Linked DNA regions of Acuticoccus sp. I52.16.1. The protein of the gene in region 1 binds, or shares a complex with, the protein of each later gene. Links are inferred from orthologs where the notes say so. Each region holds a gene or a part of one and is shown on either strand. Other genes may lie near its edges.

Evidence for each region.
Region 2: the proteins of tig (region 1) and rpsG are in contact, whole or in part, in a crystal structure (PDB 3GTY), measured with the Thermotoga maritima proteins. The link is inferred for Acuticoccus sp. I52.16.1 from one-to-one orthologs. Residues at the interface, in WP_004081061.1 of Thermotoga maritima: Glu122, Val124, Val129, Leu130, Tyr133, Glu188, Gly259, Ile262, Tyr263, Glu266, Ser270, Glu273, Gln274, Glu277, Arg308, Gln311, Ile312, Ser315, Tyr316, Glu325, Arg329, Arg336, Leu363, Phe366, Trp367, Arg373, Leu377, Arg381, Leu384, Glu387; in WP_004081843.1 of Thermotoga maritima: Lys34, Lys52, Lys55, Glu59, Arg62, Gln63, Glu66, Asn67, Lys69, Val71, Arg95, Ala109, Lys110, Lys111, Gly112, Arg113, Pro114, Glu117, Glu121, Ile124, Ala125, Tyr127, Asn128, Asn129, Thr130, Gly131, Lys135, Asp139, Arg142, Met143.

What each region holds. Positions count from the first base shown.
Region 1 is NZ_CP094828.1:4,960,606-4,969,670, reverse strand. The notes cover bases 5,010-7,960. They hold tig (trigger factor), read right to left. Parts: upstream 7,227-7,960; coding sequence 5,793-7,226; downstream 5,010-5,792. Other genes in these bases: MRB58_RS22160 (NAD(P)H-hydrate dehydratase), read right to left, coding at 7,749-7,960; MRB58_RS22170 (hypothetical protein), read right to left, coding at 7,232-7,528; MRB58_RS22180 (ATP-dependent Clp protease proteolytic subunit), read right to left, coding at 5,160-5,783. In the rest of the region: MRB58_RS22195 (HU family DNA-binding protein), read right to left, coding at 1-134; lon (endopeptidase La), read right to left, coding at 653-3,094; ATP-dependent Clp protease ATP-binding subunit ClpX, read right to left, coding at 3,604-4,872; more of MRB58_RS22160, read right to left, coding at 7,961-9,065. UniProt on the Bacillus subtilis protein: Involved in protein export. Acts as a chaperone by maintaining the newly synthesized protein in an open conformation. Functions as a peptidyl-prolyl cis-trans isomerase.
Region 2 is NZ_CP094828.1:1,152,489-1,165,355, reverse strand. The notes cover bases 4,661-7,413. They hold rpsG (30S ribosomal protein S7), read left to right. Parts: upstream 4,661-5,678; coding sequence 5,679-6,149; downstream 6,150-7,413. Other genes in these bases: fusA (elongation factor G), read left to right, coding at 6,769-7,413; MRB58_RS05245 (DUF4189 domain-containing protein), read left to right, coding at 6,281-6,673; rpsL (30S ribosomal protein S12), read left to right, coding at 5,027-5,398. Also shown: MRB58_RS05280 (dihydrodipicolinate synthase family protein), read right to left, coding at 1-95; MRB58_RS05275 (LysR family transcriptional regulator), read right to left, coding at 221-1,144; MRB58_RS05270 (M24 family metallopeptidase), read left to right, coding at 1,549-2,769; MRB58_RS05265 (LysE family translocator), read left to right, coding at 2,935-3,549; MRB58_RS05260 (phytanoyl-CoA dioxygenase family protein), read right to left, coding at 3,557-4,585; more of fusA, read left to right, coding at 7,414-8,844; tuf (elongation factor Tu), read left to right, coding at 9,261-10,451; MRB58_RS05230 (RadC family protein), read left to right, coding at 10,919-11,605; rpsJ (30S ribosomal protein S10), read left to right, coding at 12,036-12,341; rplC (50S ribosomal protein L3), read left to right, coding at 12,352-12,867.

The DNA.
Region 1 (9,065 bases):
GTGATGCGGACTTCATCGCCAGATTTCATCGCACCGATGATGGCGTTGAACGTGGCGTCGACGGCCTTGGCGGCGGCCTTGGCGTCGATGCCGGCTTGCTCCGCCACCTCGGCGGCGAGTTCGGCTTTCTTCATTCCGTCTCTCCTTTTGCGGATGACCGGGTCACCCTGTCATCATCGTCCCCATACGACTAGACGATTCCGATGAAAAGGCCCCTGTTTCCCTGGGAATTTGAGCTTCAAACCTTACGAAAATGCCAAAAGTGATGCCCGAGGACGCGAGCCGGTCCTCCAAGCGCAACATTTTTCAAGAAATCCCGACTCGAAATGCGACCGCACCGGGGCGCGGCCGAATCGAGCCGCGCAGATTCGCTGGCGATTCGCCGAAACGGCCAGGCAGCATCCAAAACAACATTGCGGCACTTTCAAGGTCTTTCACCGGTGAATTCATGGCATTCCCCGGTTTGTCTTTCGCTGTTCCTTCAGCCCCGTCGCGGCCCCCGTGGCGGGCGGATCCGCGTCGGTCCGTCGCACGGCCATAGGCCAAGCGCGCGGGCCGAATCGAGCCGAAAAACGCAAAAGAGGCGGGGTTTCCCCCGCCTCTTTCCGTTTCGATCAGCCGTGGGGCTCAGCCGCCCCGCTTCGCGACGGCCTCAGTGGGCGCGAAAGGTGGCCTCGTCGTCCTCCGCCGTCCCCTTGCGGGGATCGTCGGCGTACTCCGGCTCGGTCCACTCGATGGGCTCGGGCATTCGCACCAGGGCACGCTGCAGCACCTCGTCTACCCGCGACACCGGCACGATCTCCAGCGCGTTCTTCACGTTGTCCGGAATGTCCGCCAGGTCCTTGGCGTTCTCTTCCGGGATCAGAACGGTGGTGATACCGCCGCGCAGAGCCGCCAGCAGCTTCTCCTTCAGACCGCCGATCGGCAGCACCCGGCCACGCAGCGTGATCTCCCCCGTCATCGCCACGTTGCGACGAATCGGGATGCCGGTCAGCACCGAGACCACCGCGGTGGCCATGGCGATACCGGCGGACGGGCCGTCCTTCGGCGTCGCACCCTCCGGCACGTGGACGTGGATGTCGCGCCGGTCGAACATCGGCGGGGCGACGCCGACGTCGAGCGCGCGGCTGCGCACGTAGCTGGCCGCGGCCGAGATCGACTCCTTCATGACGTCACGAAGGTTGCCGGTCACGGTCATCTTGCCCTTGCCGGGCATCATGAGACCCTCGATCGTGAGCAGTTCGCCGCCGACCTCGGTCCAGGCGAGACCCGTCGCGACGCCGACCTGGTCCTCCAGCTCGGCCTGGCCGTAGCGGTGCCGCGGCGGGCCGAGATAGGCCTCCACCTTGTCGACGTCGACCTCGATCGACTTCGTCTCGCCCTTGGAGGTGAGGATCTCCTTCACCGCCTTACGGGCCAGGGTGGCGATCTCGCGCTCCAGGTTGCGCACGCCCGATTCGCGCGTGTAGCGGCGGATCAGGTGGCGCAGCGCCTCGTCGTCGATGGCAAATTCACCCGCCTTCAGGCCATGGTCGGACACCGACTTGGAGATCAGGTGGCGACGCGCGATCTCCACTTTCTCGTCCTCGGTGTAGCCGGCGATGCGTATCACCTCCATCCGGTCCATCAAGGGGCCGGGGATGTTCAGCGTGTTGGCCGTCGTCACGAACATCACCGACGAGAGGTCGTACTCGACCTCCAGATAGTGGTCCATGAAGTTGGCGTTCTGCTCCGGATCCAGCACCTCGAGGAGGGCCGACGAGGGATCGCCGCGGAAGTCCATGCCCATCTTGTCGATCTCGTCGAGCAGGAAGAGCGGATTGGATTTCTTGGCCTTCTTCATCGACTGGATGATCTTGCCCGGCAGCGAGCCGATGTAGGTCCGGCGGTGTCCGCGGATCTCGGCCTCGTCCCGCACGCCGCCCAGCGAGATGCGCACGAACTCGCGTCCGGTCGCCTTGGCGATGGACTTGGCGAGCGACGTCTTGCCCACGCCCGGCGGGCCGACGAGGCACAAAATCGGCCCCTTCAGCTTGTTGGCGCGTGCCTGCACGGCCAGGTACTCGATGATCCGCTCCTTGACCTTCTCCAGGCCATGGTGGTCGACGTCGAGGATCTGCTGCGCGTTGTCGAGGTCGTTCTTGACCTTGGAGGGCTTCTTCCAGGGGATCGACAGCAGCCAGTCGAGGTAGTTGCGCACCACCGTCGCCTCGGCCGACATCGGCGACATCTGCCGCAGCTTCTTCAGCTCGGCGTCCGCCTTCTCCCGTGCTTCCTTCGAGAGCTTGGTGGCCTTGATGCGCTCTTCCAGCTCGGCCAGCTCGTCCTTGCCGTCCTCGCCGTCACCCAGCTCCTTCTGGATCGCGCGCATCTGCTCGTTGAGATAGTACTCGCGCTGCGTCTTCTCCATCTGGCGCTTGACGCGGCTGCGGATCCGCTTCTCGACCTGCAGGACCGAGATCTCGCCGTTCATGATCCCGAGCACCTTCTCGAAGCGCTCGATGACGGACGCGGTCCCCAGGATCTCCTGCTTGACCGGGATCTTCACGACCAGGTGCGAGGCGACCGTGTCGGCGAGCTTAGCGTGGTCCTCGATCTGGCCGACCGCGGAGATGACCTCGGGCGAGATCTTCTTGTTGAGCTTGACGTAGTTCTCGAACTCCGAAACCACGGAGCGCGACAGGGCCTGCGCCTCGGTCTCGTCGTAGGTGGGCTCTGCGACCTCGGCGGCCTCGGCCTCGAAGAAGTCGGCGCGGTCGGTGAACGTCTCGATCTCGGCGCGCGCAGTGCCTTCGACCAGGACCTTCACGGTCCCGTCCGGGAGCTTGAGGAGCTGCAGCACGGTCGCCAGCGTGCCGATCGTGAACAGGCGCTCGGGCTTGGGATCGTCGTCCCCCGCCTCGCGCTGGGTCACCAGCAGGATCTGATTGTCCGCACGCATGACTTCCTCAAGCGCGCGGATGGACTTCTCGCGACCCACGAAGAGCGGCACGACCATGTGCGGGAACACCACGATGTCCCGCAGCGGCAGAACCGGGTAAGTGCCCGAGGCCCCGTTCGGCCCGGTGTCGCGATTGTCGTCCGACTTTGCCATGAACTGTCCTTTCAGCTTGGCCCGAGCTCGCCACATCATGCACGAGTCGAGCCACCGTCCACCGTACACAACCGACTTTCTCGGCCCCCGCCCACGACTATCGTCGAGCGGTGCGGCAATGGACGTTGGGGATGCACCATCGCATCTCTGGCGACGAGGTGGCCCTCTGATGAGCCGACTTCAAGACTTGACCGAGGCTGGCCTCGTCCCACCACCGGCGACGGGTGGGCGTTGACCGTACCCTGGACCCCACACGTCGGGGCGCGACTCCAACCGCCTCGAAAAGCGACGGAAACGCCCCTGCCACTCGCGCCGCATCGGCGAAGGTGGGTCGGCTGCACCCGACCCCCTCCGACGCGGCGTCCCCGGTAGGCGAGAAAAGCACATCTACAGGGTGCAGACAATACCGGGTGGCGCGTTTACGTTGTTGCGTGCCAGCGTCACCCCAGCGCACGGGTGTCGGAGCCGAGGAGGGCCTGCGACGCCCCTTGAGGATGCGGGGCGCGCGATCAGGCCGACGTGCGCGAGGGCTCCGAGGCGCGATCGTCGTAGATGTAGAGCGGACGGGCGGTGCCGCCGATGACCTCGTCGGAGATGACGACTTCGCGCACACCGTCGAGGCCTGGAAGCTCGTACATGGTGTCGAGCAGGATCGCCTCGAGGATCGAGCGAAGGCCGCGGGCGCCGGTCTTGCGCTCGATCGCCTTGCGGGAGATCGCCTTCAACGCGTCGGCGTGGAAGGTCAGCTCGACGCCCTCCATCTCGAAGAGGCGCTGATACTGCTTGACCAGCGCGTTCTTCGGCTCGGACAGGATCTGCACCAGGGCCGGCTCGTCGAGGTCCTCGAGGGTCGCCAGGACCGGCAGGCGGCCGACGAACTCGGGGATGAGGCCGAACTTCAGCAGGTCCTCCGGCTCCACCTCGCGGAAGAGCTCGCCGATCTTGCGGTCTTCGGCGCCGAACACCTGGGCGTTGAAGCCGATCGACGTGCCGCGGCCACGGTCGGAGATGATCTTGTCGAGCCCGGCGAAGGCACCGCCGCAGATGAAGAGGATGTTGGTGGTGTCCACCTGCAGGAACTCCTGCTGGGGATGCTTGCGCCCGCCCTGCGGCGGGACGGAGGCCACCGTGCCCTCCATGATCTTCAGCAGGGCCTGCTGCACGCCCTCGCCCGACACGTCGCGGGTGATGGACGGGTTGTCGGACTTGCGCGAGATCTTGTCGACCTCGTCGATGTAGACGATGCCGCGCTGGGCCCGCTCGACGTTGTAGTCGGCCGACTGAAGCAGCTTGAGGATGATGTTCTCGACGTCTTCGCCGACGTAGCCGGCCTCGGTCAGCGTCGTGGCGTCGGCCATGGTGAAGGGAACGTCCAGGATGCGGGCGAGCGTCTGCGCCAGCAGCGTCTTGCCGCAACCGGTCGGGCCGATCAGCAGTATGTTCGACTTCGCCAGCTCGACGTCGTTCTGCTTGGAGGCGTGGGAGAGGCGCTTGTAGTGGTTGTGGACGGCGACGGAGAGGACCTTCTTGGCCGCCTGCTGGCCGATCACGTAGTCGTCCAGCACCTTGCGGATCTCGAGCGGGGTCGGGATGCCGTCGCGCGACTTCACCAGCGAGGACTTGTTCTCCTCCCGGATGATGTCCATGCACAGCTCGACGCACTCGTCGCAGATGAAGACGGTCGGCCCGGCGATGAGCTTGCGCACCTCATGCTGGCTCTTGCCGCAGAACGAGCAATAGAGGGTGTTCTTCCCGTCGCCGCTGGTCGCTTTGCTCATCAACTCACCCTTTCGTCGCCCGATCGACCGCACATCTCGGGAATTCGCCACCGATGGAGGGAGCCGGCTGGCGCCGATCGCCTCGCATCCATATTGGGGCGGCCTCGATCCCGATGCAAACCCCCGTCACGGGATAGTCAACCGTCCCATGCGTTACCAAACATAAAAACCGACCGCCTGTCGCGGGCGGTTTTCGTCCCGATCCGCGACGATCCGTCCCCGGCCATACCAGCTAGCCGGCAAACGATACCGCCGCAGACGGCTTGCACGTAGACGTTGTAGCAGCTTTAAACGTCGAGCGCAGCCCGGCTTTCGATCACGCGGTCGATAATCCCGAATTCCTTGGCGAGGTCCGGGGTCATGTAGTGATCGCGCTCCAGGGTCTTCTCGATCTTGTCGAGTTCCTGGCCGCTGTGCTTGCGGTAGATCTCGTTCAGCCGGCGCTTCAGAGCCAGGATTTCGTTGGCCTGGAGCTGGATGTCGGCCGCCGTGCCGCGGAAACCGCCCGAGGGCTGATGCACCATGATCCGCGCGTTCGGCAGCGAGAAGCGCATGTCCTTCTCGCCCGCGGCGAGCAGCAGCGCACCCATCGAGGCCGACTGGCCGATGCACAGGGTCGAGATCGTCGGCCGCACGAACTGCATCGTGTCGTAGATGGCCAGACCCGAGGTGACGATGCCGCCCGGCGAGTTGATGTAGAGCGAGATCTCCTTGTTCGGATTGTCGGCCTCCAGATAGAGGAGCTGGGCGCAGACCAAGGTCGCCACCGTGTCCTCGATGGGACCGGTGATGAAAATGATCCGCTCCGACAACAAGCGCGAGAAGATGTCGTACGCACGCTCGCCGCGGTTCGTCTGCTCGACGACCATCGGAACGAGCGTCGACATATAAAAGTCTACAGGGTCTTTCATGCGCGCGGCCTAATGATCGTGGTGGTGGTGATCGTGGTCATGATCATGGTGGTGATGATCATGGTCGTGATCATGCGCATGATCGTGATCGTGCTCGTCGTCCTCACCCTTCAGAAGCTCCTCCTTGGACACCGGGACGGTGTTCACGGTGGCGAGCTCCAGGATGTAGTCGACGACCTTGTCCTCGAAGATCGGCGCGCGCAGGCTGGCGATGGCCTGCGGGTTCTGGCGGTAGTAGTCCAGCACCTGACGCTCCTGGCCGGGGAACTGCTGCATGCGCTGCTGAAGCGCCTGCTGCACCTCCTCGTCGGTCACCTGCACCTCGGCCTTCGAGCCGATCTCCGACAGGAGAAGCCCCAGCCGCACGCGGCGCTCGGCGATCTTCTGGTAGTCGGCGCGGGTCTTGGCCTCCGAGCCGTCGGCATCCTCGGCGAGCGCGGCGTCGAAGGTCTCGCCCTTCTGCGCCATCTCCTGCTCGACCTGGCGCCAGATCGCGTCGAACTCGGTGTCGACCAGCTTCTGCGGCAGCGTGAAGGCGAAGCGCTCGTCCAACGCGTCGAGCAGGGCGCGCTTGACCTTGGCGCGGCTGGCCTGGTCATAGGAGGACTGCATCTGGCCCTTCATGGCCTCGCGCAGCTTCTCGAGGTTCTCCATGCCGAGCTTCTCGGCGAAGGCGTCGTCGAGGGTCGTCTCCTTCGGCGCGGCGACTTCCTGCACCGTCACGTCGAAGACGGCTTCCTTGCCGGCGAGATGGGTCGCGCCGTAGTCCTCCGGGAAGGTCACGGTGACGGTGGTCGCCTGCCCGGCCGTGGTGCCGTTCAGCTGCTCTTCGAAGCCGGGGATGAAACGGCCCTGACCGATGACGATGTCGATCCCTTCGGCCGATCCGCCCTCGAAGGGCTCGCCGTCGATCTTGCCGACGAAGTCGATCTTCAGGCGGTCGGCGTCCTGGGCGGCTCGCTCGACGGCGTCGTAGTCCTTGTAGTTCTCGGCAAGCTTGGTCAGCTCGGCGTCGAGCTCGTCGGCCGGGACCTCGTAGGTCGGCTTCTCGACGGTGATCTGGTCGAGCCCGGTGACTTCGATCTCCGGCAGGACCTCGTACTTCACGGCGAAGGACAGGTCGCTCTTGCCCTCCATCACGTCGGTCATCGCGGTCTCGTCGACGTCGACGTCCGGCTGCAGCGCGGGCTTCTCGTCGCGCTGCTCGACGGCGCCGCGGATCGATTCGGTCATCACTTCATTGATGACCTCGGCCATCGCGGAGCGGCCGTACATCTTCTTCAGGTGCGCCATGGGCACCTTGCCCGGGCGAAATCCCTTCAGTCGAACCTTCTGACGCATATCGTCGAGGTAGGCATTCAGACGAGCGTCGAGGGTCGCTGCGGGAACCGTCACTTTGAGTTCCCGCGCCAGACCCTCTGCACGGGTTTCCGTCACATCCATCGGGTTCACTTTCCGCAGCACCAATAAAAACGTTGTCGGGGAGGACGCTCCATGTCGCCCCGGGAAGCACCGGTGTCAATGCCGTTCGGTGCCATCGAGCCCGGCAAATCCAGCGCGGCGCCCGTCGGCGGGCCGAGCGCGGCGGCCACCCGGCCGCCCAGCACCTCCCGCCGCTCCTTTACGATGGAGCGCGCACCCACGGCAATCCACCCCCCGCCGATCGCCGAAACGTACACGAGCCCCGACCGATAGACGCGGCCGTTAGATAAAGCCGTGCTGACGAGCGCGCCACGCACAGGCATCAGACCCCGCGCCCCAGCAGGCCGAAGGCCGGTAGCGCACGCACCCGCGCTCATGCAGGCCGAAGGCCGGTAGCGCACGAAAAAACCAATCCACAGGATTGGTGCGGGTGGAGGGACTCGAACCCCCACACCTTGCGGCGCCAGAACCTAAATCTGGTGCGTCTACCAGTTCCGCCACACCCGCGCGCGGCTCACCTCTAAGGCCGGCGACCGCCTGCGGTCAAACATGATCGAACGCTGCGCGCGCGTGCCTCAGATTGGCGATGAGATCGGTCGCGATCAGCGCCGGGCCGACACGCTGGGCGAGATCTCCGTGGAGCCACACGCCCATCGCCGCGGCCTCGAACGGCGAGGCGCCCTGGGCGAGGAAGGCGGTGATCATGCCCGCCAGAACGTCCCCCGCCCCGGCCGTCGCGAGCCAGGGGGGCGCGTTCTCGGAGATGGCGGCGCGGCCGTCCGGCGCGGCGGTCACGGTGTCCGCCCCCTTCAGCACCACGGTGGCGCCGACCCGGGCGGCCGCCCGCCGCGCCGCTTCGAGCTTGCCCAGCCGCGGCAGCTCGTCCCGGCCGAACAGCCGCGCGAATTCGCCCGCGTGCGGGGTCAGCACCGCGCCGCGCCCACCCATCGCCGCGGCGAGCGCGTCGGCATCGTCGGCGAAGGCGGTCAGGGCGCCGGCGTCCAGCACCGCGGCGGCCTCGGAGGCGAGCGCCGCCGTGACCAGCTCGCGCGTCGCGACGTCGGGAGGGAGGCCGGGGCCGATGCACACCGCGTTGCGCCGCGTGTCGGCAAGCACCTCGGCGAGGCCCTCCGGCCCGTCGGCGCGGGTCAGCATCACGGCCGTCAGATGATTGGCGTTGACGAACAGCGCGTCGGGCGGCGAGGCGACGGTGACGAGCCCCGCCCCGGTCCGCAGCGCCGAGGCCGCCGCCATCCGCGCCGCCCCCGTGGCCGTCATCGGCCCCGACACCACCACCGCGTGGCCGCGATCGTACTTGTGGCCGGCCATCGCCAGGATCGGCCGCGCGCCGCGCCACAGCGCGGGCGTGTTGACGAAGGTCCGACAGCCGGCCGCTTCGATGATCGCGTCCGAAATGCCGATGTCGGCGACTTCGACCTCGCCGCACAGGTCGCGGCCCGGCAGCAGCAGGTGCCCCGGCCGCCGGCGCTGGAATGTGACGGTCCGGCGCGCCTCGATGGCGACGCCCCTCACCTCGCCGCTCGCCCCGTCGACCCCGCTGGGCACGTCGATCGCGACGACCTCCCGCGGGCGGGCGTTCACGCGGCGAACCACCTCGGCGAAGACCCCGTCGACCGCGCGCGACAGGCCGCCGCCGAAGAGCCCGTCGACCACCACCTCGGCGCGGTCGATCGTCTCGTCGTCCGCCGCCACGCGCGGGCCGTCGTAGACCGCGCGGGCCGCGGCCGCCGCGCCGTCCGGACGGTCGCCGGAGAGGTCGAGCACGGCGACGGCATGCCCGTCATCGAGCAGCTTATGAGCGGCGACGAACGCATCGCCGCCATTGTTCCCCGGTCCGGC
Region 2 (12,867 bases), 3.8 Mb from region 1 along the record:
AGCAGGGTGCGGAAGCCCTCGTAGTCGATGGAGCCATCGAGGTTCATGGGCGTGACGAGGGCGACGAACGACCCGGTCGGCTTGCGGTGCGCCATAGGTGGAGCCCTTGTGAAGCGGGATAGTCCGAAAGTTTAGGAAGCGGCGTTCCATGCCGTCAAATTCATAAAACCGGGAAGTGAATAACCGCAAGGAATATAAGGGGATCGGCTCCGCCCCGCCTTCAGCCGCGTTCGCAGTGGATGGCGGGGCTCTTCTCGGCCATCTCCAGCACCGCGTCGACGGCGACCTGGGCGGCGTGCGAATGCGGCACGCCGATGGGGCGGATGAGGCGGAAGGTGAAGCGCGCCGTGGGGATGAAAGGGCGCGTCACCAGTTGGTCGGGTCCGAAGAGCTGCGGCGTCAGGGGGTCGACGATGGCAACGCCGGCACGGCGTACGACGAGGGCGCAGGCCGCGAAACTCGGCTGGCATTCCACCGCGATGGTCCGGGCGACGTCGGCATCGGCGAAGACCGCGTCGAGGAGGGAGGCCATCACCGTGTGCTGGCCGAGGGCGACCATGGGAATGCCGGAGAGGTCGGCCGGGCGGATCACGGGGAGGGCGGCGAGCGGGTGGTCAGGCGGCATGACGACGACGCAGTCCATGCCGTAGCTCGCCACCACCTCGATGTCGTTGCGCCGCTCCGGCAGGTGCGCGAAGCCGAGGTCGAACGCGGCGGCGGCCGTGAGGTCCGCGACCCGCTGCGAGGTGTGCACGTCGAGGATGACGCGCATGCCGGGGTGATCGGCCTTGATGCTGCAGATCACGTCGGGCGCGAAGGCGGTGGCGACGGCCGGCATGGCACCGATCCGCACGTGCCCGCGCTTCAGTCCCCGGATCTCCCGCGCGGCCTCCTCCAACCGGGCGAGACCGAGGAGGGCGCGCTCCAGTTCGCCATGGTAGGCGACGCCTTCGGGCGTGGGGACGACACCGTTGGCGGTGCGTTCGAAGAGGGAGAAGCCGAGGTCCGCCTCGAGAGCGGCGACGAGCTTGGTGACGGCGGGCTGGGACAGGCTCATCGCCTCGGCGGCGCGGGTGATCGACCCTTTCTCGACCGTCATGCGGAACGCTTCGAGCTGACGCAGGTGCAATGGCACGCCTTTCATGAGGCCTCGTCCGGGACCCTGCCATGAGGCCCGGCCGACGGGGCCGGGGTCAAGGCCGGATCAGGGGCCGGGATCATGGGGGAGGGATCAGGGGGGGCGGGGCGGACGGGTGGGGCGGCGAGGCCGTCTCGCTGCGCTGATTCCAATGTCGTCAAATTGGCCGAAGTTGGACTACTTTGCATGCAAGATACTTGTCGCATTCGTACACCGTGCGGGGGCGGCAGGGCAATTGATCGCCGCGTTTCGATCGGCTACGCCGGGTGTGCGCACGGGGGCCGCGATGGCGTCGCGGACCACCCCTCGGCGCGGTCGTCGTCGAGGTTTGCCGGCGGCCTAGCGTCCTGCACGCCCGGACCGGCGGCCGGGCGGCGTCGATGCGGCCCGGCCTCGTCTAGGACACGACGATGTCAGACCTTTCGACCCGACCCGCCACCTTCGCCCGGCCGAACGGCGCCCGCGCCGCGCTTGCGTTCTCGCCGGCCGAATACGCCCGGCGAATGGCGTCCCTGCGCGCCATCATGGCCGAAGCGGACGTCCCCGCGGTGCTGCTCACCTCGATGCACAACATCGCCTATTATTCCGGTTTCCTCTATTGCGGCTTCGGCCGCAATTTCGGCCTCGTCGTGACGGCGGACGCGGCGACGACCGTCACCGCCAACATCGACGGGGGCCAGCCCCGCCGACGCTCCCATTGCGACAACGTGATCTATACCGATTGGCGGCGTGGCAACTTCTGGCGTGCGGTGGCCGATCTCGTCGGCCCCGCGCCACGGTTGGGGATCGAGGGCGACCACCTCACCCTCGCCGCGCGCGATGCGCTGTCGACCGCGCTCGGCGCCCCCGCGCTGGTCGACGTCGCGCCGGCGACGATGGCCTCGCGGTTCGTCAAGTCGGCCGAGGAGATCGCGCTCATCCGCGACGGAGCCCGGATCGCCGACATCGGCGGCGCGGCGATGCGGGACGCGATCGGTGTCGGCACGCGCGAGATCGACGTGGCGATGGCCGGTCGCGATGCGATGGAGCTGGCGATCGCGGCGGCGCATCCCGGCAGCGAACTGCGCGACACGTGGTGCTGGTTCCAGTCGGGCCTCAACACCGACGGGGCGCACAACCCGGTGACGACGCGCGCGCTGGCTGCGGGGGATCTCCTCAGCCTCAACGCCTTTCCGATGATCTGCGGCTACTACACCGCGCTCGAGCGCACCCTCTTCCTGGGCGAGCCGGACGCCGCCACGCTGCGGCTCTGGCGGGCGAACGTCGCGGTGCACGAACTGGGGCTGTCGCTGATCCGGCCAGGGATCTCGTGCGCGGCGATCTGCGAGGTGTTGAACGGGTTCCTCGCCCAGGAGGGGCTGCTGGACTACCGCTCGTTCGGCTACGGCCACTCCTTCGGTGTGCTGAGCCACTACTACGGCCGCGAGGCGGGGCTGGAGCTGCGCGAGGACATCGAGACCGTGCTGGCGCCCGGCATGGTCGTCTCCATGGAGCCGATGCTGTGGGTCCCCGAGGGGACGCCGGGCGCCGGCGGCTACCGCGAGCACGACATCCTGGTCGTCACCGAGAATGGAGCCGAGAACATCACCGGCTTCCCCTACGGACCCGAGGCGAACATCATCGCGGCGTGAGGGCGCCCGGCGGCGCCGCGGTCGCTTGGCGGGCATCGCGGCGCGTGGTAGATCGGCCGATCATCATCCGAATGCGCTCGATCCTCGTCGGTCGCGCGGCGCCTGCCGGTGTGGCGGGCGTCACCAGCCGCCGGCGGCGTCGGCCTTCCAGCCGCGGCGACCCCGATGTTTCTGCCCACCGTTGCCCTCATCTGGACCGTGGCCGCCGTCACGCCCGGCCCCAATTTCCTCGTCGCGGTGCGCTGCGCCGTCGGCGGCTCGCGCCGCGTGGCCTTCGCCGCGGTCGGCGGCACGCTGGTCGGCACGGCGATGTGGGGCGTCGCGGGCTGGCTCGGCATCACCGCGCTCTTCAGTGCGGCGCCGCTCGCCTACGCGGTGCTGAAGGTGGTCGGCGGCATCTACATCGCGTTCCTGGGGGCCAAGCTCCTGTGGAAGGCGCGGCGCCGTGGCAAGGCGGGAGCCGAGGTCGCCGACGTGGTGCACGGGCCGGCCTGGGCCTTCCGCCTCGGCCTCGCGACCAATCTCGCCAATCCGAAGACGGCAGCGTTCGTCGCGTCTCTCTTCGCCGCCGCGATGCCGCCGGATCCGGCCTGGTGGCAGGGCCTCGCGGCCGTCGCGCTGATGCTGACGATCTCGTCCATCTGGTACACCATCGTCGTCTTCTCGCTGACGCACCGCGCCGTGGCGAACGCCTACCGCGCGGCCCGGCGCGGGGTGGACGCGGCGACCGGTGCGCTCTTCGTCGCCTTCGGCGCGGCGATGGCGACGAGCGTGCGCTGAGGCCGGGTCAGAGCTGCTGCTCGGCCCCGGCAAGAATGGTGCCGACGTTGGCGTAGACCACCTTCTTGCCCCGCTTGGCGCGCCGGTCCTCGCCGGCGAGGTAGATCGACATGCCGCGATCGCGCACGAAGGGCAGATCTCGCACGTCGAGCCCGTTCCAGGGCGCGAACGGGTTGCGCCGCGCGACGCCGTAGAGCGAGGTCCGCACGGTGGGCCGCAAGCTCTCGACGCGGCGGTGGAAGCCGTAGGTGTCGGCCACGACGAGCGTGTTGCCGGGGACGGGGAAACGCTGCAAGCCGCCGTAGCCCAGCCGGCCGAGCCCGTCCTCGGTGAGGCGGAACGAGCCGGCGGCGTGGTGCGGATCGGCGCTCTGCGTAGCGGTGCGCGCTTCGGCGTCCTCCCAGGCGAGGCGCTCGGGCGTCAGCCGGTGCGAGCCGGGGACGTACGCGAACGGGCCGTCGTCGTCGCCCACGTCGTGCAGGAAGAGCCAGAACTTGGCGGTGGGGTGGAAGGTGTCGGCGTGGAGGTGGGCCTGGGGGTCGGACTCGCCCGACGCCGGGTCGACGGCGATCGTCTGCAACATGGTGACGACGTTGCCGGTGCGGCCGGCGGCGTAGCCGATGAGGGTATGCACGTCCGGCCGGTGGACGAAGCGGGCAAGCTCGCCCAGGGCCGAGCGGTCGCGCGGCAGCGGCAGCACGCGGTTGATGGTCTGGCCCTGGCGCATCTCCCAGGCGGGGAGGGGCCGGGTGGCGAGTTCCTCGCGCACGCGCGCCAGCAGCTCCGGCGGCAGGGCATTCTCGCGGATGACGAAGCCGTCGCGGTCGAACCGGGCGCGCTCGTCGGGGTCGAGGCGGGGGGCGAGGGCGGCGCGGCGTCGCTCGGCCATCCTGGCGGCCAGCGCCACGCGGCGGCGGTGCAGCCCCCTCTGGTTGAGCCGCTCGGAGCCGATGACGGGGTTCCGGCGGAAGGACTTCTCGGCGGTCAGCACGGCCGGTGCGGCCAGAATGAGCTGAGCGATATTCGAACGCGACATGGTGGGGCTCTGGCTCGGTGAACTGGCCCGCTATCTACGGCAACCTGTCGGTGGCGTGCAATTGATCAGGCACAAATCTACCATTAAGGTCCCATATGCGGTGGGTCATGGCCGACGGAACCCGCCTCGCGAGGCTTGACGGGCGGCGCGTCTGTCTTTATGTGACGCCGACCGTACGGCAGGCCTTCGAGCGCGGGCATTATCGTGTTCGATCCGCTGCTCAGGTACCCCGTCTCGAGTTCGAGCGGGCTGATCGCTCGCTCCGCTCTAGTTTTCCGCGTCGCGCCTGTCCTCCTCAGAGGGGGGCTGTAGCGGCGCGTTTGCCCGTTGGCGACGTCACCCCGAGTGGCGCGCCGTTTCCGAGATCCGGCGGTTTCGCCGGGGTGTTCGTCCGGCTGGAGCCGGTGAGAAGTGTGCGGCATTCGCCGCGTGAGAGGTTTGATGCCGACGATCAACCAGTTGATCCGCAAGCCGCGTGTCGCGCCGGTCAAGCGCAACAAGGTTCCGGCCATGGAGGCCAACCCGCAGAAGCGGGGCGTGTGCACGCGCGTCTACACGACGACTCCGAAGAAGCCGAACTCGGCGCTGCGTAAGGTGGCCAAGGTCCGCCTGACCAACGGGTACGAGGTCATCGGCTACATCCCCGGCGAGGGGCACAACCTTCAGGAGCACTCCGTGGTGATGATCCGCGGCGGGCGCGTGAAGGACCTTCCGGGCGTGCGCTACCACATCCTGCGCGGCGTGCTCGACACGCAGGGCGTGAAGAACCGCAAGCAGCGCCGCTCGAAGTACGGCGCCAAGCGGCCGAAGTAATTCGGAGATCATCCGCTGTCCGGGCGCGGAGACGGTGTGATTGCGCCGCTGCTCCCGCGTCGGCCCCGAAGGGGCGAGACGGATCGACGGATGAAGGGGGCTCATCCCCCGCGCGCACCGCGCAGGTGCGTGACGAGAGACTGCGGTCCGGCACGGATTTTCGCGTGTCGGGGCGCCGGCTGGCACCCAGGCCGGCGGCTCACACGAGCGACGCCGAAGGGTCGGAAAGATTTGCACGGTTGCGGCGACCACGTCGTCGCAGTGAAACAAAGGTTAGCGAATGTCGCGTCGTCACAGCGCTGAAAAGCGCGAAGTCCTGCCGGATCCGAAGTTCGGTGACGTGGTGCTGTCGAAGTTCATGAACGCCATCATGTACGACGGCAAGAAGTCCGCCGCCGAGCGGATCGTCTATGGTGCGCTGGACCAGTGCCAGTCCAAGGCGCGCACCGATCCGCTGCAGATGTTCCACGACGCGCTGTCGAACGTGTCGCCGCAGGTGGAGGTTCGCTCCCGCCGCGTCGGTGGTGCGACCTATCAGGTCCCGGTCGAGGTCCGCCCCGAGCGCCGTCAGGCGCTGGCGATTCGCTGGCTGATCACCGCCGCGCGCAAGCGCAACGAGAAGACGATGATCGATCGTCTCTCCGGCGAGCTGATGGACGCGGCCAACAACCGCGGCACCGCGGTGAAGAAGCGCGAAGACACGCACAAGATGGCCGACGCCAACCGCGCCTTCTCGCACTACCGCTGGTAGACGCGACGCCTGTGGTCTTTCGCGGCCGGGCGGGTTAGAGGAGCCGCGGCGATCGCATCTCGGGCGGTGCCGGAACCCGGCATCGCCACCGCGCCATGATGGCCCGCCGCGTCGCTACGAGGGAGACGACGATGACCCTGCTGCGGATGTTGCTATTGGTCGCCCTGGGCGCCGTGCTGCCGGCGACGACGGCTGCGGCGGACGACAACAGCTACGGCGCCGTCGGCGTCGACCCGCACAACGCCTCAGTCGTCTTCATCACCGAGAAGGCGAGCCGGAATCAGGCGATGGATGCCGTGCAGGCGCTCTGCCAGGAGCACAATATGACCTGCGAAGTCACCAAGCCGTTTCACGACGGCTGCGCCTCGCTCGCACGCTCGACCGACGGATCCACCTACGGCCTCGGCTTCGAGGCGACGCCGGCCAGTTCGCAGACCACCGCCCTCGACGAATGCACGAAAGAGGGCGGCACGGGCTGCAATATCCACGATACCTATTGCTCTCCCGCCAATCTCGGCGAATAGAACGGTCCGCATCGACGACGCGCGTTTCCGTGAGATCCGTCACCACCCGGCGGACTTCGACCCACATGCCGAACTGACAGAGTCCTGAGACGATCATGCCCCGTACGCACAAAATCGAAGACTACCGCAACTTCGGCATCATGGCCCACATCGATGCCGGCAAGACCACGACCACCGAGCGCGTCCTGTTCTACACCGGCCGATCCCACAAGATCGGCGAGGTGCATGACGGTGCGGCGACGATGGACTGGATGGAGCAGGAGCAGGAGCGCGGCATTACGATCACGTCCGCCGCGACGACCTGCTTCTGGCAGGACAAGCGCCTGAACATCATCGACACTCCGGGCCACGTGGACTTCACCATCGAGGTGGAGCGCAGCCTGCGCGTGCTCGACGGTGCGATCGCCCTGCTCGACGCCAACGCCGGCGTGGAGCCACAGACAGAGACCGTGTGGCGCCAGGCGGACAAGTACCGCGTCCCGCGCATGATCTTCGTCAACAAGATGGACAAGACCGGCGCCGACTTCTACCGCTGCGTCGAGATGATCAAGGAGCGCCTCGGCGCCAACCCGATCGTCATGCAGCTGCCGATCGGTGCCGAGAACGAGTTCGAGGGCGTGGTCGACCTCATCCGCATGGAAGCGATCATCTGGGACGGTGAGTCGCTCGGCGCGAAGTTCGACTATCACCCGATTCCGGCCGACCTCGCGGACCGTGCCGCCGAGTATCGCGAGGCGCTGGTCGAGGCTGCCGTCGAACTCGACGAGACCGCGATGGAGGCCTACCTCGAGGGCAACGAGCCCGACCAGGACACGCTGAAGGCGCTGATCCGCAAGGGCACGATCGACAACGCGTTCACGCCGATCTTCACCGGCTCCGCCTTCAAGAACAAGGGCGTGCAGCCGCTGCTGGACGCCGTCGTCGACTACCTGCCGTCCCCGGTGGACGTCGATTCGATCCGCGGCATCGACGTCAAGACCGAGGAAGAGATCGTCCGCCGCTCGTCCGACACGGCGCCGCTCGCGATGCTGGCCTTCAAGGTGATGAACGACCCGTTCGTCGGGACGCTGACCTTCTGCCGTATCTACTCGGGCAAGCTCGAGCAGGGCGACGGCGTGCAGAACACCGTGAAGGAGAAGAAGGAGCGCGTCGGCCGTATGCTGCAGATGCACTCCAATTCCCGTGAGGAAATCAAAGAGGCGTACGCGGGCGACATCGTCGCGCTCGCCGGCCTCAAGGAGACCACCACGGGCGACACGCTGTGCGACCCGAACTCGCCGGTCATCCTGGAGCGCATGGAGTTCCCGGATCCGGTGATCGACATCGCCATCGAGCCGAAGACGAAGTCCGACCAGGAGAAGATGGGCCTCGCGCTCAACCGTCTCGCCGCCGAGGATCCGTCCTTCCGCGTCAAGACGGACCACGAGTCGGGTCAGACGATCATCTCCGGCATGGGTGAGCTTCACCTCGACATTCTGGTCGACCGCATGAAGCGCGAGTTCAAGGTCGAGGCGAACATCGGTCAGCCGCAGGTCGCCTACCGCGAGACCATCTCGCAGAAGGCCGAGATCGACTACACGCATAAGAAGCAGACCGGCGGTACCGGCCAGTTCGCCCGCGTGAAGATCGTCATCGAGCCGAACGAGCCGGGTGCGGGCTACGAGTTCGTGTCCGAGATCGTCGGCGGTTCGGTGCCGAAAGAATATGTCCCGGGCGTCGAGAAGGGCATCAACTCGGTGATGACCTCGGGGCCGATCGCCGGCTTCCCGATGGTCGACATCAAGGCCCGCCTGATCGACGGTGCGTTCCACGACGTCGACTCCTCGGTCCTGGCGTTCGAGATCGCCTCGCGCGCGGCCTTCCGTGAGGGCTGCCAGAAGGCCAAGCCGAAGCTGCTCGAGCCGATCATGAAGGTCGAGGTCGTCGGTCCGGACGAGTTCGCCGGCACGGTGATGGGCGACATCAATTCCCGCCGTGGCCAGATCCAGGGCACCGAGACCCGCGGCATCGCGACGGTGGTCAACGCCTTCGTGCCGCTGGCGAACATGTTCGGCTACGTGTCGAACCTGCGCTCGATGACGCAGGGCCGCGCGCAGTACACCATGCAGTTCTCGCACTACGAGCAGGTGCCGCAGAACGTCGCCGACGAGGTCCAGGCCAAGTACGCCTGAGGCTGAACGAACCGGCCTCGCCGATCGGTGGGGCCGTCGCCGGGGTCTGGAGGGTCCTCTGGGCGCTCCGGCACCGGGATGACCTCGCGGGAGGCGACGCATCGCCCGCCGCGTGGCCGTCCTCGGCGCGTCCGACTTGATCGCGGTGCCTGCCGCCACGATCTAACAGGGCGTCGAGATGCGCTCCATCGACGCGACGATGGGGCGAGACGACCAGCTGCGACGGGCTCGCCAGAGCAGCATTTTGCAGGAACGCGAGATTTCGGCCGATTTAGACCCAACAAAGTCGAATTCGCGTGTTCCTGCGCGCGAAGTTCGGTGATAGACAGCGGCCTCACCCATGGTGGCCCCCGTCGTCACCGTGAGTAATGACATAGCGTCAGCCCAAAGCTTAAGAGGAATGTGGAGAATCGCCAATGGCGAAGGAGAAGTTCGAGCGTTCTAAGCCGCACCTGAACATCGGCACCATCGGTCACGTCGACCATGGCAAGACGTCGCTAACCGCGGCGATCACGAAGGTGTTGGCAGAAACGGGCGGCGCAACGTTCAAGGCTTACGATCAGATCGACGCGGCGCCCGAAGAGAAGGCCCGCGGCATCACGATCTCGACCGCGCACGTCGAGTACCAGACCGAGAACCGCCACTACGCGCACGTCGACTGCCCCGGGCACGCCGACTACGTGAAGAACATGATCACCGGTGCCGCCCAGATGGACGGTGCGATCCTGGTCGTGTCGGCGGCCGACGGCCCGATGCCGCAGACCCGTGAGCACATCCTGCTCGCGCGTCAGGTCGGCGTGCCGGCCATCGTGGTCTTCCTGAACAAGGTCGACCAGGTCGACGACGAGGAGCTCCTGGAGCTCGTCGAGCTCGAGGTTCGCGAGCTGCTGTCGTCCTACGAGTTCCCCGGCGACGATATCCCCATCGTCAAGGGTTCGGCGCTCGCCGCCCTCGAGGACTCGGACGCCAAGATCGGTCACGACGCGATCCTGGAGCTGATGCGCGAAGTCGACGCCTACATCCCGGAGCCGGATCGTCCGGTCGACGGTGCCTTCCTGATGCCGATCGAGGACGTGTTCTCGATCTCGGGTCGCGGCACCGTGGTGACGGGTCGTGTCGAGCGTGGCATCGTGAAGGTGGGCGAGACCGTCGAGATCGTCGGTATTCGCGACACCACCAGCACCACGGTGACCGGTGTCGAGATGTTCCGCAAGCTGCTCGATCAGGGCCAGGCGGGCGACAACATCGGCGCGCTGCTGCGTGGTGTCGGCCGTGAGGACGTCGAGCGCGGCCAGGTGCTGTGCAAGCCGGGCTCGGTCAAGCCGCACAAGAAGTTCAAGGCGTCGGCCTACATCCTGACCAAGGAAGAGGGCGGCCGTCACACCCCGTTCTTCACGAACTACCGTCCGCAGTTCTACTTCCGGACGACGGACGTGACGGGCGTGGTGACCCTCAACGAGGGCACCGAGATGGTGATGCCGGGCGACAACGTCGAGATTAACGTCGAGCTGATCGTGCCGATCGCGATGGAGGAGCAGCTTCGCTTCGCTATCCGCGAAGGTGGCCGCACCGTCGGCGCCGGCGTCGTGGCGACGATCGTCGAGTAAATCTGGTCCTACCGGACCGATTTGGGAAAGCGCGGCCTTCGGGCCGCGCTTTTTTTTTGTGTTGGCGCAACCGCTTGGCGGCTCGTGGCGCAAGTGACGTCCGGGTCGCGCCGGCGAGCACGGTCGCTGCGTAGCCCATGCGCGAAAAGGCGATAACAGATATGGCGCGGGCGCAGACGCACGCCGGGAGTTTTGCCTTGCGACCACGCGGGCTTTGAGGCGCAATGATGGCCGGTACAACTTAAAGGTATGGTCGCACCGTGGCGAAGGGGGAGGAATCGACGCCGCAAGCCGGCCCCGCGACCCCGCTGCGCCAAGGGCGGGCCACCAAGGGGCGCGCCGCCTGCCAGGACTGTAAGGCCGGGCGCTCACGCAAGGCGCAGCCGCCGCCGGCGGGGGGCGGGGGAAAGGGGTGCCGGCGGCGTCCCTGCGGGCCCTGCGGGTCCGGGACGCCGGCCGCGGCCTGTTTGCCGCAGGATGGGCCGGCGTGCGCGAGCGCGGCGCGGCACCTCGCGATCCAGCCGGCCGAGATCTGGGACACGGAGCTTTCCGACCAGCGTCTTCTGGAGCTTCTCCTCCTCGACACTCTCCCGCCGGGGGAGGGGGAGCCCCTGGTCTGCCGGCTGCTGGCCGAGTACGGCGACATCCAGGGCCTGCTGAGCGCGGCACCGGACCGGCTGCGCCAGCATGGCGCGCTGCGGCCCGAGGTCGTCCACCAGCTGAAGCTGGCGCAGGCGATCGGTCTGCGGCTCGGACGCATCCGCATGCAGCAGTGCCTCACCCTTGGACGATTCGACGCGGTTGTGGAGTATCTGCGCATGCGCCTGGCACGCTCACCCATCGAGCATCTCTGGGCGTTGTTCCTCAATGCCAGGTGCGGCCTGATCGCCGAGGAGGAGCACGCCCGCGGCACCATCAATCACACCCCGGCCTATCCCCGCGAGATCGTCAAGCGCGCGCTGGAGCACGGGGCGGCCGGGGTCGTTCTGGTGCACAACCACCCCTCCGGCGACGCCAAGCCATCGGCCCGCGACATCAACTTGACCTCCAAGGTGCGGGCGGCACTGGCCACGGTGGACATCCGCCTGCACGACCACATCATCATCACCGAGGGCGATGCGACGAGCCTCGCCGCGCTGGGTCACCTCGGCTGAGCGAGCGCGCCCGCCGTCAGCCCGGCCGAGGGCCGGCGGGGGCCGGGACTCGGGACTTGAGACTGCGCGCCTGGGCGCCCTATATTGGCATCGAAGGTGTTGTACGGACCATCCGGCGGGCGCCGCCGGTGGGTCGTTTCGGGGCGCCTCGGCCCGCGTCAGGCGCGCGGCCGTTATGATTCCTTCATTTTTCCCCGAAAGGGGCTAGCGTTCCGGCTCGTCTTCGATTAGGTAAGCCGTCGCTCCGGACGACGGAGCGCTAGCCAAACGAGTTTGACGAACGGCGTGTCGGTCAGCCTTGAGGAGGGCCGGACAGGCCGCTTTGTCCGTTGCGGTCCTGAAGGCCGCGGATCGTTTGTCCAGTTGCCGTTGAGTTCGTGCGGTTCTTGAGACCGCGTTGTCCGTTCAGGCGGGTGCAAGTTAGAGACCGATGAACCAAAATATTCGCATACGCCTGAAGGCGTTCGATCACCGCGTGCTCGATACGAGCACGCGAGAGATCGTACAGACGGCGCGACGTACGGGCGCGCAGGTCCGCGGCCCGGTGCCGCTGCCCACGCGCATCGAGCGCTACACCGTGAACCGTTCGCCGCACATCGATAAGAAGAGCCGCGAGCAGTTCGAGATCCGCACCCATAAGCGGCTTCTCGATATCGTCGACCCGACCCCGCAGACCGTGGACGCGCTGATGAAGCTCGACCTCGCGGCCGGCGTGGACGTCGAGATCAAGCTTTAAGAGTTCCGTCATGACCCAAGTCCAGCAGCGTTCCTCCATTGTCGCTCGGAAACTCGGCATGACGCGCGTCTATAACGACGCGGGCGAGCACGTGCCTGTCACGGTGCTTTCGCTCGACGGCTGCCAGGTCGTCGCCCATCGCACGAAGGACCGGGACGGTTACACCGCCCTCCAGCTCGGGTCGGGCAAGGCTAAGGCCAAGAATACGACGCGAGCCATGCGCGGACATTTCGCCAAGGCCAACGTCGAGCCGAAAAAGACGCTCGTCGAGTGCCGTGTTGCCGAAGACGCCTTCATCGACGTCGGCGCCGAGCTGACCGCCGACCACTTCGTCCCCGGCCAGTACGTGGACGTCACCGGCACCTCCATCGGCAAGGGCTTCGCCGGTGCCATGAAACGCCACAACTTCGGTGGTCTGCGCGCCTCGCACGGCGTGTCGATCTCCCACCGTTCGCATGGCTCGACTGGCCAGTGCCAGGACCCCGGCAAGGTGTTCAAGGGCAAGAAGATGGCCGGCCACATGGGC